2 regions of the Lysinibacillus sp. GW823-FHT06C08 genome follow, and region 2 is predicted to be linked to the other one. Evidence: riboswitches for the same ligand, from Rfam matches in the RefSeq annotation. Region 2 holds a riboswitch; the other holds the start of a gene.
The links. A riboswitch is a leader RNA that binds a small molecule or an ion and turns the genes downstream of it on or off. The one in region 2 is predicted to bind S-adenosylmethionine.
Positions count from the first base shown of each region.

Region 1 (6,308 bases), on a different contig from region 2:
GTTCCAATTGCTACACTTGTTAGACGTATTGATGAAAAGAAAAGACCTTGAAAAAGAGCAATACTAGCCGCAGCTAAAATCGTCCATTTCCACGACCAATGTAGAAAATTAATTTTTCGCCAAAAAATTGTAATAGCTAAGAGGATTCCACCACCAATGGCAGAACGAATAGTGGCGACTGCAATCGGAGATACATTATTATCTAAAAACGTTTGGGCAGTTCCTGTCATCCCCCATAAAATAGCTGCTAACCATACAAATAACAGATTTAACATGTAGACCCCCTCCGCCTTCTTCCTTCCAATACTAATCATACATATTTATCCAAAATCAAACAATTATCATTTTTACTTTTTCTTTCATCCACTCCAGTATGCATTCGGTTAAATGGACGTTATAATGAATACAGTTAAAGGAGCGAGTTGTATGTACAAAACAATTGAAGAGACAGCAATTGAACTAGGTATGCCTGAAGAACAAATAATACGCCTAGTCTATGAGGGACGCATCCGTTCCGTTTTCGATGGAAATATGATACTCATAAATAGTGGACAATTTAGTACGTATTTTAATCAATTGGAACGTATTAAAGAGGAAATTGAAATATGGAGATCTACCCCGATACCAGAGGATATTGACGTAAAAGACGAGGATTAAAAAGCCCACCATTCAATCAATAGATCATTGTTGAATGGCGGGTTACCTTTATAAAATAATAATGATTAAATCGTTACAACAAATCCTGCCCTTTTCCCGATGATTTCAGCATAATCTTCTACCATCACACTTGCTGTTGGGTACATTCCAGCACCAGGACCTACTAAGGTTAAAGTACCAATATAATTTGTTTCTAATGCAACTGCATTGAACACATCATCGACTGGATAAAGTGGATGTTCTTTATCAACCAGTTGTGGTCCAACCTTTGCTACAATTTTCCCATTAGCTAGTTTTTCCACCTCAGCTACATGACGGTAACGTAAACCCTTTTCACATGCCTCATGGACCTGCGAAGCTGAAATACTATCTATGCCGATAACTTCTACATCCGCCCAATCAGGTTGCTCTCCAAATGCTAGGGCGCTTAAAATCATTAACTTTTTAAAGGCATCCTGACCAGAAACATCATTATACGGATCTGCCTCAGCGTAGCCTAAACTTTGCGCTTCTTTTAAAGCTGTATCAAATGACCAGCCCTCTGCTCGCATTTTAGTTAAAATATAATTACAAGTACCATTTAAAACACCTTGTATACGACTAACATCATTAACAAGTAATATATTTTTCATCGTTTTAATAACAGGTACTCCTCCAGCAGTTGTCGCCTCAAAGCCTACAAAGACACCATTTGCTTTTGCAAGTTCTTGTAACTCTAACCCACGCTTTGCAAACATGACTTTGTTGGCAGTAATAACATGACATTTATGCTCTACCGCTCTCTTTAAATAGCTATATGCAGGCTCTTCATTCACAATGGCTTCAAATATTACTTGCATGCCTGGTTCAGCCAATACATCATCCATGCTTGTAGTCATCAAATGTGCTGTGCCTGGTACACGTTCGCGGCTAGCATCTGTTACTAAAATTTTCGCTACTTCCAACTCAATGCCTAATTTATTTTTAAGATCTTCCCGCTTTTCATTTAATATATGATAGATCCCTTGACCTACCGTTCCAAATCCTAAAATCGCTGCCTTTATAGTTGCCATTCTTATTATTCCCTCCAACTTACATTCCGCAGTTTCATCAAGCCAAACTCTCCGTGGGGTTGTGCCAAATCATTTGACACCAACCGCAGGCCTTAGCCAACCCTTAATTTTGGATAAATTTTGATATTCAGTACATGTTAGATCATATACAAATTCAAATAATTCGAAATTTAACTTAAAGAAAATTGTAACGCATATATATACTTTACACAAGAAAAATCTTTCTAGGAAGGACATTTGTTTTCCCTAGACGTGCAAAAGAAATCGGTTTCATTCCTTTTACTATACGTTTTTTTAGTTTATCCATAAAATTTGAACAAATATTGACTCTTTACTCTCAAATAATGATGTCTTTCTTCTATTATATATGTATGTTCAGACACCCATAAACCAGCTAAATAATTAAACTACTATAAAAAAGGCTCATTCCCTGTAGCAGCAGAGAATGAGCCTAAATATATGAGGGATTATTTAGCTCGCTTTTGAAAGCAATTGAAAACGATATTGTGTTAAAGCTTGTTGAACAATACTAATTTCTTCTTCTGTAAAATTTGGTATTGCATACGTACGTTCTACTAATTGAAATGTACCGTATTTCAAATAAAATTCTGTTGCTGGAAGCTGGATGTGGCTCACACCATACTTCGCATATGTCTCATAAACTTCCTTAATCGTATAGCCAATATCATCTGCGCAAACCTGTTCCTGATATGCTGAATGACCAAAAATTTGCTGCCATTTATGTTCCACTAATGTAAGGATGTGTTGAATGGATTGATTGTTAACAAATACATGACCTTCATTTAGTTCATAAATTAGATAAGATGCAATGTTTTGCGCACTATAGAGATTACCCATTTTAAACACTCCTTTATCATCAGTTTTTTTGAAGAGTAGCCACTGGCTATGTAACTACTCTCCTATCTATTCAAAAGTGGGGGGAGCACTTATGAAAACATTTACCTTTTCAACGAGGTTTTTCCGAACACTTAACTTAATTCCAAGTATATAACAAGGTTTTAACAAAGTCAATAATACATATAAAATTACTCGGTATTATTTTTTAAAAGGTTCTGATAATTACCGGATGAGGTAATTGGTTAATGTAGCAACGTTTGACGTATACCAAATGAGGCTATTCGAATGAGAAAATACGTAAACGCTACAACACTCGCCTGTCTCTATATTACGCTTCTACTGTTTGTTCAGTTGTTGCTGTTGCCTGAGTAATAGCCTGCTCTAAATCTGCAATGATGTCCTCCACTGCCTCTAAACCGATTGATAAGCGAATGAGCGATTCGGTTACGCCAGCTTGAATTAGTTCATCTGCTGATAATTGTTGGTGTGTAGTAGATGCTGGATGGATAATTAGCGACTTAGCATCCCCTACATTTGCCACATGTGAAAACAGCTTTACATGATCAATAAGCTTTCGTCCTGCTTCACGTCCACCTTTAATGCCAAATGTAAGCACTGAGCCGAAGCCATTTTTTAAATACTTTTTCGCCAACTCATGTGTTGGAAAATCTTCCAGGCCATTATAATTTACATACTCCACAGATGGGTGGTTACGTAAATATTCAGCCACAGCTAAAGCATTTTCATTGTGTTTAGGGATACGCAAATGAAGCGTCTCTAAACCTTGTAATAGATTGAAAGCTGCATCTGCACTTAACGTTGGTCCAAAATCACGTAACAGCTGTACACGCAGCTTTGTAGCAAATGCTGCAGAAGCTGTATCTATTCCATAGCGTAAACCATGGTAAGAAGCATCCGGCTCTGTAAAGCCTGGGAATCGCCCACTAGTCCAATCAAACTTACCAGCGTCTACAACAACACCGCCTAGAGTTGTCCCATGGCCACCTATCCATTTAGTTGCTGAGTGAACTACCACATCTGCACCGTAGTCAATTGGTGTAGAACCATAAGGAGAAGCAAATGTACTATCGATAATTAATGGTAAGCTGTTGTCATGTGCAATCTTAGCTACAGCTTCAATATCTAAAACCTTTAAGCTTGGATTACCGTAAACTTCTGCGAAGACAGCTTTTGTTTTATCAGTAATGGCAGCCTTAAAATTCTCTGGGTTTGTTTCATCTACAAAAATCGTTTTAATACCATAGTTTGGTAATGTATTAGCGAATAAATTATACGTACCACCATATAAAGAACTGGCTGCTACAATTTCATCTCCTGCTCCAGCTAGATTTAATATAGAAAATGCAATAGCTGCTGCACCAGATGAAAGTGCTACTGCTGCCGTCCCACCTTCTAATAAAGCCACACGCTTTTCAAAAACATCCACTGTCGGATTCGTAATTCGCGTGTAAATGTTTCCCGCTTCCTCTAAGGCAAAAAGACGTTGCGCATGAGCAGTGTCTTTAAAAACGAAAGCAGTTGAACGGTAAACAGGAACTGTTCTAGAACCCGTCACTGGGTCTGGTTCTTGACCGCCATGTAACAGCAGTGTTTCTGGTTTAAAATTTGTCATTGTGTACCTCCATTTGGTTATTTTTTTACGATGGTACCGGAGATGAGGAGGATTTTTCTGTAGAAAACAAAAACCCTCTTCAGCTAAGAAGAGGGTTGCGGTTGCAAGTTTTCCTCCCCTTATCTGCCAGATCCAAGTAAGAATCTGTAGGAATTAGCACCTTAGTAAGTTCATCACCTACTGGTTGCCGGGCATCATAGGGCCTATCCCTCCGCCGCTCTTGATAAGAGTATGAGATTCAATTTCCATCGTTGTTACAAAGTATAAGCATAGAGTTTTTTTCTGTCAACATCTAAATTTTATTTTTTCCGAAACTTCTGTCTGCTCTTTTACGTAGTAAGAACGCATACACTATTTTAAAAAAAATTTGAAAGGAGTATTTTTATGGTAAAAGCCGTGATCTGTTTTCTAGTTGTTGGCTATTTGATTGGCTGTATTCACGGCTCTAAAGTGGCACAATTTTTATCCGGGGTTGATTTAAAAAAAGCTGGCCATGGCAATGCTGGTGCCTCTAATGCTACGCTTTCACTCGGCTGGAAATATGGCGTTTTAGTAGCTCTTATCGATATTGGCAAAGGCGTCGTAGCCATCGTCGGTGCACATTTTTATTTAACAGATGCAACACATTTAACAGCAGAACAAACATGGCTCCTCACCTATTTGATAGCTGCAGGGGTTATTTTGGGGCATAATTTCCCTTTTTATATGGGCTTCAATGGTGGAAAAGGGACTGCCTCTATCATTGGAATTTTACTTGCGGTTGATTGGAAGATTGGTTTATTTGCACTTATTCTATTTATTATTTTATCTTTTGCAACGAACTATTTAATTGTTGGGGTATTAGAGTTTTACCTCGTTTTTTGTACCGCTACTTATTTATGGATTCCTGGGCTTGGCCCGACCATTATTACCATTCTACTTTTTGCTATTGCTATTATTTTGCACATTGAAAATATTCAACGTTTAATCAATGGAACCGAGCCTAAAGTTACTTCTGCCTTCAAGAAAAAGAAATAATATTTTTTAGGAGATATTTGTATTTTTTACGACCATAAATTATCTCTTTAATTACTATTAAAGCTGTAAAACAGACATATTTTGCTTCTTTTCATTCTATACAACAAATGGACGAATTCTTATCTTAAAAAAACATTATACTGGCCGATGTTATGGATAATAACCGTCATTTTTACGTAGACGTAGAAGGGATGAGAAAATATGTCTTCACCTAAACAAACAACAACGAAGCGTAATTTAAAGCCTTTATGGATTGGGTTGGCTTTTGCTTTATTAATTATCATTATTTTTTTACCTAATAACGGTGAGCTACCTGTAGCTGGACAGCGCGCTTTAGCCATTTTAGCTTTCGCGGTTATCCTGTGGGTAACAGAGGCCGTTTCATATCCTGTTAGCTCTGCAATGATTATCGCACTCGTCACTGTTTTACTAGGACTTGCACCATCCATGGATGATCCAACAACACAACTAGGTACTGCTAGCGCCTTAAAACTATCATTAAGTGGTTTTAGTAACTCTGCCGTGGCCCTAGTAGCAGCGGCTCTTTTTCTAGCAGCAGCCATGCAAATTACCAATTTGCATAAACGACTTGCTCTTTGGATTCTTTCACTTGTAGGAACAAAAACAAAAGCCATTGTTTTCGGTGCAATATTAGTTTCAATTGCCCTTGCATTTTTTGTTCCTTCAGCTACTGCACGTGCTGGCGCAGTAGTCCCTATTCTTCTTGGAATGGTCGCAGCATTCGGTTTACCACGTGATAGTCGACTTGCTGCTTTACTCGTTATTACTTCTGTACAAGCCGTCTCCATTTGGAATATCGGTATTAAAACTGCGGCAGCGCAAAATATGGTTGCTTTGAATTTCATCCAAGAGCAATTTAATGTGAATATTTCATGGGGTGCTTGGTTACTTTATGCTGCCCCATTCTCGATTATTATGTCAGTAGCCTTATTTTTCATTATGATTACGCTTATTAAGCCTGAGACGAGCAATATTGATGGTGGTAAAGAAGTCATCAAGAAACAATTGGCAGAGCTTGGGCCGTTAAAAGCACCTGAGATTCGGTTGATCGTTACATCATTAGTTTTACT
Region 1 is NZ_JBXAHN010000001.1:112,706-119,013, reverse strand. Features, by position in the region: gene AC1Q6O_RS00600 (DMT family transporter) at 1-275, opposite strand, end outside; gene AC1Q6O_RS00595 (MerR family transcriptional regulator) at 427-657, shown strand; gene AC1Q6O_RS00590 (homoserine dehydrogenase) at 723-1,709, opposite strand; gene AC1Q6O_RS00585 (hypothetical protein) at 2,181-2,567, opposite strand; gene AC1Q6O_RS00580 (O-acetylhomoserine aminocarboxypropyltransferase/cysteine synthase family protein) at 2,896-4,200, opposite strand; SAM riboswitch class I at 4,317-4,430, opposite strand; gene AC1Q6O_RS00575 (glycerol-3-phosphate acyltransferase) at 4,585-5,217, shown strand; gene AC1Q6O_RS00570 (DASS family sodium-coupled anion symporter) at 5,419-6,308, shown strand, end outside.
Region 1: it holds a riboswitch for S-adenosylmethionine, as region 2 does, so the genes downstream of both, AC1Q6O_RS00580 (O-acetylhomoserine aminocarboxypropyltransferase/cysteine synthase family protein) here and AC1Q6O_RS16855 (methionine ABC transporter ATP-binding protein) in region 2, are expected to answer to the same signal.

Region 2 (6,308 bases):
AAGCTAGTACAAGTATTGATAAAAATAATCCTGTTAATAACTTTTTCATTTATGACACTCCCTTTATTTTGATGAAAATATGTTAGCGGCAAGAACCGGAATAACCTCAGTTTTATTAACGTTTATCAATTTTTTCTGTAATGAAATCACCAATCCATTGGATAATAAAGACGACTACTAAGATCAAAATAGTTGCCATTAATGTCACATCTTGGCGATTTCTTTGGAACCCGTCTAGGAAGGCTAAGTTCCCAAGACCTCCTGCACCGATTATCCCTGCCATTGCTGTATATCCAACAAGTGCTACAGCCGTAACCGTAATACCCGAAATTAGTGCTGGTAATGATTCAGGGATTAGAACTTTCCAAATAATTGTGGATGTTTTTGCCCCCATTGAACGAGCTGCTTCAATGACACCTTTATCAATCTCACGTAACGCAATTAATACCATACGTGCATAGAATGGAGCCGCACCGATAATTAAAGCAGGTAAAGCAGCATTAGCTCCACGGATTGTACCTAGTAAAAGCTTAGTGAATGGAATTAATAAAATAATTAACACGATAAATGGGATAGAGCGGAAAATGTTAACGAGTGACCCTGTTAAAAAGCTAACAATTTTATTAGCCCATAACTGATTGGGACTTGTTAAAAATAGGACGATTCCAATAGCTAACCCAAGAATAAATGTAATAACTGTAGAAATGGCCGTCATATATAATGTTTCATACGTAGCCTGCCACATGCTATCCCAGTCTACATTCGGAAAGAGATTAGTTAGCATCTGCAATCACCTCCGTTTGTACTTCCACTGTATTTAAATAGCTTAAGGCTTCAGTCACATTTGCTTTCGACCCATCAATTTGGACTATGAGGGTACCATATGCACCATTTTTCGTTTGTGAAATATTTCCGTGTACGATGCTTACTTCCACATCGAATTGCTTCACTAGATGTGAAATAACTGGCTGTTCTGTTTTTTCACCAACAAAAATCAATTTGACAAGTTGTCCAGTTGGATAATTTGCTTTGATTTGTTCTACTGTATCCTGTGTTTCCTTTGTATTTGTAATTTGGGCTACAAATTTCTTAGTAATGGCTGCCTGAGGTGCCTGGAAAACTTGCAATACTTCCCCACGCTCTACAATTTCGCCTGCCTCCATCACTGCTACACGATGACAAATCTTGCGAATGACATGCATTTCATGAGTAATGAGGACAATCGTTAACCCTAACCGTTCATTAATATCTACCAGTAAATCAAGAATGGCATCTGTTGTCTCTGGGTCTAGTGCAGATGTTGCCTCATCACATAGTAAAACCTCTGGATTATTTGCTAATGCACGTGCAATCCCTACTCGTTGCTTTTGTCCACCAGACAGCTGCGATGGATATGCTTGATCGCGTCCTTCTAAGCCAACAAGTGCTATCAATTCCTTCACCCGTGCCTCACGTTGAGCTTTTGATACACCTGCAATTTCTAATGGGAAGGCAATGTTTTCTGCAACTGTTCGTGACCAAAGTAGGTTAAAATGTTGAAAAATCATACTAACCTTTTGTCTAGCTGCTCTAAGCTTTTGACCCTTAATCGAAGAAAATTCTTGATTGTTCACCGTTACTGTTCCTGCTGTTGGTTTCTCTAAACCATTAAGTAAACGAATCATCGTACTTTTACCAGCGCCACTATAGCCGATAATGCCAAAAATTTCACCCTTATTAATAGTAAGGTTAACATCTTTGACTGCCGTTAATTCGCCATTTGCTGTTTTGTATTTCTTCGTTATATTTTGAAGCTGTATCATAGCGAATACTCCTTTTCTTATATAAAAAAACCCCTCCACTTATAGACAAGTAGAAGGGGTCACGTATTATACGTTGAACCGTTCTCTCATCTTTCAAAGAAAAAATCTTTGAGTGATTTGGCACCTTTTCACTATGTGATGGTTGCCGGGCTTCATAGGGCACTTCCCTCCGCCGCTCTTTATAAGAGTTCGATATATTTAATGTTTTAGTAATATATTTGTTACTTTACCACGCTAATAAAGTTCAGTCAATTGATTTTTTTAACAATTCGTACAAAAATGGTACGGATTGAAAAGCATAAATCTTTTCTGTCACTTTGCCGCCATCACACACAAGTAAACATGGGACGCTTTCAATTTGATGTTCAATAGCAATTTGCTCCAAAAAATTAATATTTGCTTTCCCTAGTTTTAGGTGAGGTAATAGTTGTTCTACAATTGACATCATTTTCGATGCCACTGCACAAGTACCACACATCGGTGTATATAAATAAAACGCAGCTTTTTCTCCCGACTGTAAAGCCCACTCCCACTGCTCTTTTGACCATTCTTCCATTTAGTTCACGCAACCTTATAAAATATATTCATTATGGATGGAGAAATGCGCACGCAGTAAAATCATTGCTAACACTTTTCTTGGTGTCGTTTCTACTTCCTTATATGTCGGCATTGTACGTAAATGCTCCGCTTCCGGATAATGTCTGTCCATTAAAGCGCGTAGCTTATCGCCTGAAGTATCAGCATCAAAAAAAGTAAATAGCTCGCAGCCCTCATAGGGGTCTATTAGCTCCTCTAATTGATGCACTCCAATTGTTCCATTCGTACATAGTATTGTAACATTCTCGTTCAAAATCGGCTCAATTTGTAGCTTATCTGAACGTCCTTCTACTATCAAGCATTTCCCATCGAACATTACGCCACCTCCATTTAGACATATCCACTTATACATTATTATATAATAAAAAACGCCGGTAGTTTCCGACGTTTTTTGATTATGGCTTGTCTTATTCTGCAGTCATCTCTTCGTATTGTTCTGCTGTCATAAGTTTATCAACTTCTGATGCATCAGCAGGCTCTACGACGATCATCCATGCTTTTTCATATGGTGATTCATTAACGAATTCTGGGCTATCTTCTAAATCTGCATTTACTTCCACTACAGTACCTGAGATTGGTGCATATAATTCAGAAACAGTTTTTACTGATTCTACGCTACCGAATGGATCATCAGTTTTGATTTCATCGCCAACTTGTGGAAGTTCAACGAAAACGATATCTCCTAATTCAGATTGTGCGAAGTGCGTAATACCAATACGTACTTTTCCATCTTCTACTTTTACCCATTCATGCTCTTCAGAGTAACGTAAGTCTTTCGGTGTGCTCATGCAAAAAACCCCTCCATAATTATGTAATATATTCACTTTCAGTGTGCCATACTTCTCCTATAAAAACAAGGATAAAAACGGTTATAACCAAGCTTGCTCAAAATCGGATTCTTTAAACCCTAAAGTTACTTTTTTTCCATCTGTTACGATGGGACGTTTTATTAACATACCATCCGTAGCAAGTAGCTTAAGCTGTTCTTCCTCAGTCATATCAGCTAGCTTGTCCTTCAAACCAAGGTCACGATACTTCATGCCAGAAGTATTAAAAAACTTCTTCAAAGGTAGTCCACTTGCTTGCCATAAAGCTGTTATTTCATCCTTTGTTGGTGGCTGCTCTACGATATGTACCTCTTCATAGGAAACGTCATGATCATTTAACCACTTTTGTGCTTTTTTACATGTTGTACATTTTGGATAATGGAAAAATTGAATCGTCATAAAAATGCTCCTCTGCTGTCTTTTTCTGTAGTATACCATCATAATCATTTAGAATGGTGGATCTTCGCTCATTTTCGTAAGTCTATCCATCGGTTCTGTATTTTTATCCGTTACTTTCATAAATTTATCTGGAATAAAAAAACTAGCTACCCATTTACGGATAGCTAGCGTTTTTCATACGATTAAACGATATATTTTTCTGCTTCAATTAATTTCACAGATGCTTCACGTTTCTTCGTAATTAGGTTGTATGGATTATTACGTGTTAATTTACGTAATGCAGATAAAGTCATACGTGCTGCATCGCCATCTGCGGAAGCAAGAATTGTATCTTTTGCTTCTTTTTCGATTTCAGCAAATGCTTCTTGGCAGAAAATTTGAGTGTATAGCAATTTTTGATGTGCTTTTTCAACGCCATCACGAGCAATCGCTTTTTCTGTACGTAATACAGCTGATTCCATTGCAAATAATTGATTAGCGATATTGGCAATATTCACTAAAACTTCTTGTTCTTGATCTAACTTCGCACCAAAGCGTTGTGCTGCTAAGCCTGCCGCTAATACAGCAATCTTCTTGGCATTTTTCACTAAGTATTTTTCCTGAGCTAGTGGCTCTGTACCGATATCCTCCGGCATTAACATCAGAAGCTCTTGCTGTAGATTTTGCGCAACTTGTAATAGTGGCAGCTCACCTTTTAGTGCCTTTTTCATAAATGTACCTGGTACAATCATGCGATTAATTTCATTTGTACCTTCAAAAATTCGATTAATACGAGAATCACGGTAAATACGCTCTACCTCATATTCAGCCATGAAGCCATAACCGCCATGTAACTGTACCGCTTCATCTGCAATATAATCTAATGTTTCTGATCCAAATACTTTAGCAATTGAGCATTCAATCGCATACTCAGCGATAGCACCTGCAATCACTTTTCCTTCCTTTTGCTCCTCTGGACTTAGCTGGCTTAAACGATCTTCAAATAAACCAACAGTACGATAGTTTAAGGATTCTGATGCATACAATTGAGAAGCCATCGTTGATAATTTTTCTTTTGTAAGGTTGAAGTCAGAAAGCTTTGTTTTAAATTGCTGACGTTGGTTTGTATATTGTACTGCTAACTCAAATGCACGTTTTGATCCACCAATTGTTCCAACCCCAAGTTTATAGCGACCGATATTTAAAATATTGAAGGCAATGACATGCCCACGACTAATTTCACCTAATAAATTTTCTACTGGCACTTCTGCATCTTCTAACACTAGTGTACGAGTAGATGAAGATTTAATTCCCATTTTCTTCTCTTCAGGACCCACAGAAACACCTTTGAATGCACGTTCAACAATAAAGGCAGTGAACTTATCGCCATCAATTTTAGCGTAAACAACAAACACATCTGCAAAGCCTGCATTTGTAATCCATTGCTTTTCACCATTTAAAATATAATGTGTGCCTGCATCGTTTAGTTTCGCAGTTGTTTTTGCCCCTAAAGCATCTGAGCCTGATCCCGGCTCTGTTAATGCATAAGCAGCAATTAATTCACCTGAGGCAAGCTTCGGTAAATATTTTTTCTTTTGATCTTCGTCACCAAATAGCACGATTGGTAATGAGCCAATTCCAACGTGTGCACCATGAGTGATGGAGAAACCACCTGCTACAGACATTTTTTCTGCAATTAATGCTGAAGAAACTTTATCTAAGCCTAGTCCTTCGTATTCTTCAGGAACATCTGCTCCTAGCAAGCCTAATTCACCAGCACTTTTAAGGAGACGTACTGAATGCTCAAATTCGTGGTGCTCTAAATTTTCAACTACAGGTAAAACTTCATTTGCTACATATTCTTCTGTTGTTTTGGCAATCATTTTATGCTCGTCAGTGAAATCTTCTGGTGTAAACACACGATCTAATTCCACATCTTCAATTAAAAATCCGCCGCCTTTAATGAAATCCGTTGTTTTTTCAGTCATATAAATTCCTCCCAATATATCTATTTTGATAGTCTAATCCCCTATTGAATGATGCCTCTTCAAAATCTGTGATATTTGCTAGAGGCTTAATCTTTATTCAGCATCTTCTCCAGTCATATTAGAGAAGGTTTCTGACGCTACAAACCTTTTGCTGAGTGAAGACAAACATATATAGAAAAGCTTGACATATACATGCTCGGAGGCAACCGGAAACAGTACACCTCAAGCTGATCTAATGAAAATTATAGAATTTCAAATACTCCAGCAGCCCCCATGCCGCCACCAATGCACATAGTTACTACACCATATTTCTTGCCTTGACGCTTTAATTCATGAATAAGTTTTAGTGTTAAAATAGCACCCGTTGCACCAAGTGGATGTCCTAATGCTATAGCTCCACCATTCACATTGACCTTATCTTGGTCAATGCCTAAATGACGAACAACCTGTAAGGATTGGGATGCAAATGCCTCATTGATTTCCCATAGATCAATAGCATCTACTGATAAACCTGCAATTTCTAATGCTTTTGGTACCGCCACAATTGGACCAATTCCCATTACTTCAGGTGGTACACCACCTACTGCAAAGCCTAGGAATTTTGCCATTGGTGTTAAACCTTGCTTGACAGCCTCTTCGCGATCCATCACCAATACAGCTGCTGCACCATCGGAAGTTTGAGAAGCGTTCCCTGCCGTCACACTCCCTTTCACATG
Region 2 is NZ_JBXAHN010000007.1:209,894-216,201, reverse strand. Features, by position in the region: gene AC1Q6O_RS16865 (MetQ/NlpA family ABC transporter substrate-binding protein) at 1-49, opposite strand, end outside; gene AC1Q6O_RS16860 (methionine ABC transporter permease) at 116-784, opposite strand; gene AC1Q6O_RS16855 (methionine ABC transporter ATP-binding protein) at 774-1,802, opposite strand; SAM riboswitch class I at 1,886-1,990, opposite strand; gene AC1Q6O_RS16850 (thioredoxin family protein) at 2,047-2,358, opposite strand; gene AC1Q6O_RS16845 (toprim domain-containing protein) at 2,374-2,715, opposite strand; gene gcvH (glycine cleavage system protein GcvH) at 2,807-3,187, opposite strand; gene AC1Q6O_RS16835 (arsenate reductase family protein) at 3,269-3,625, opposite strand; gene AC1Q6O_RS16830 (acyl-CoA dehydrogenase FadE) at 3,808-5,592, opposite strand; gene AC1Q6O_RS16825 (acetyl-CoA C-acetyltransferase) at 5,835-6,308, opposite strand, start outside.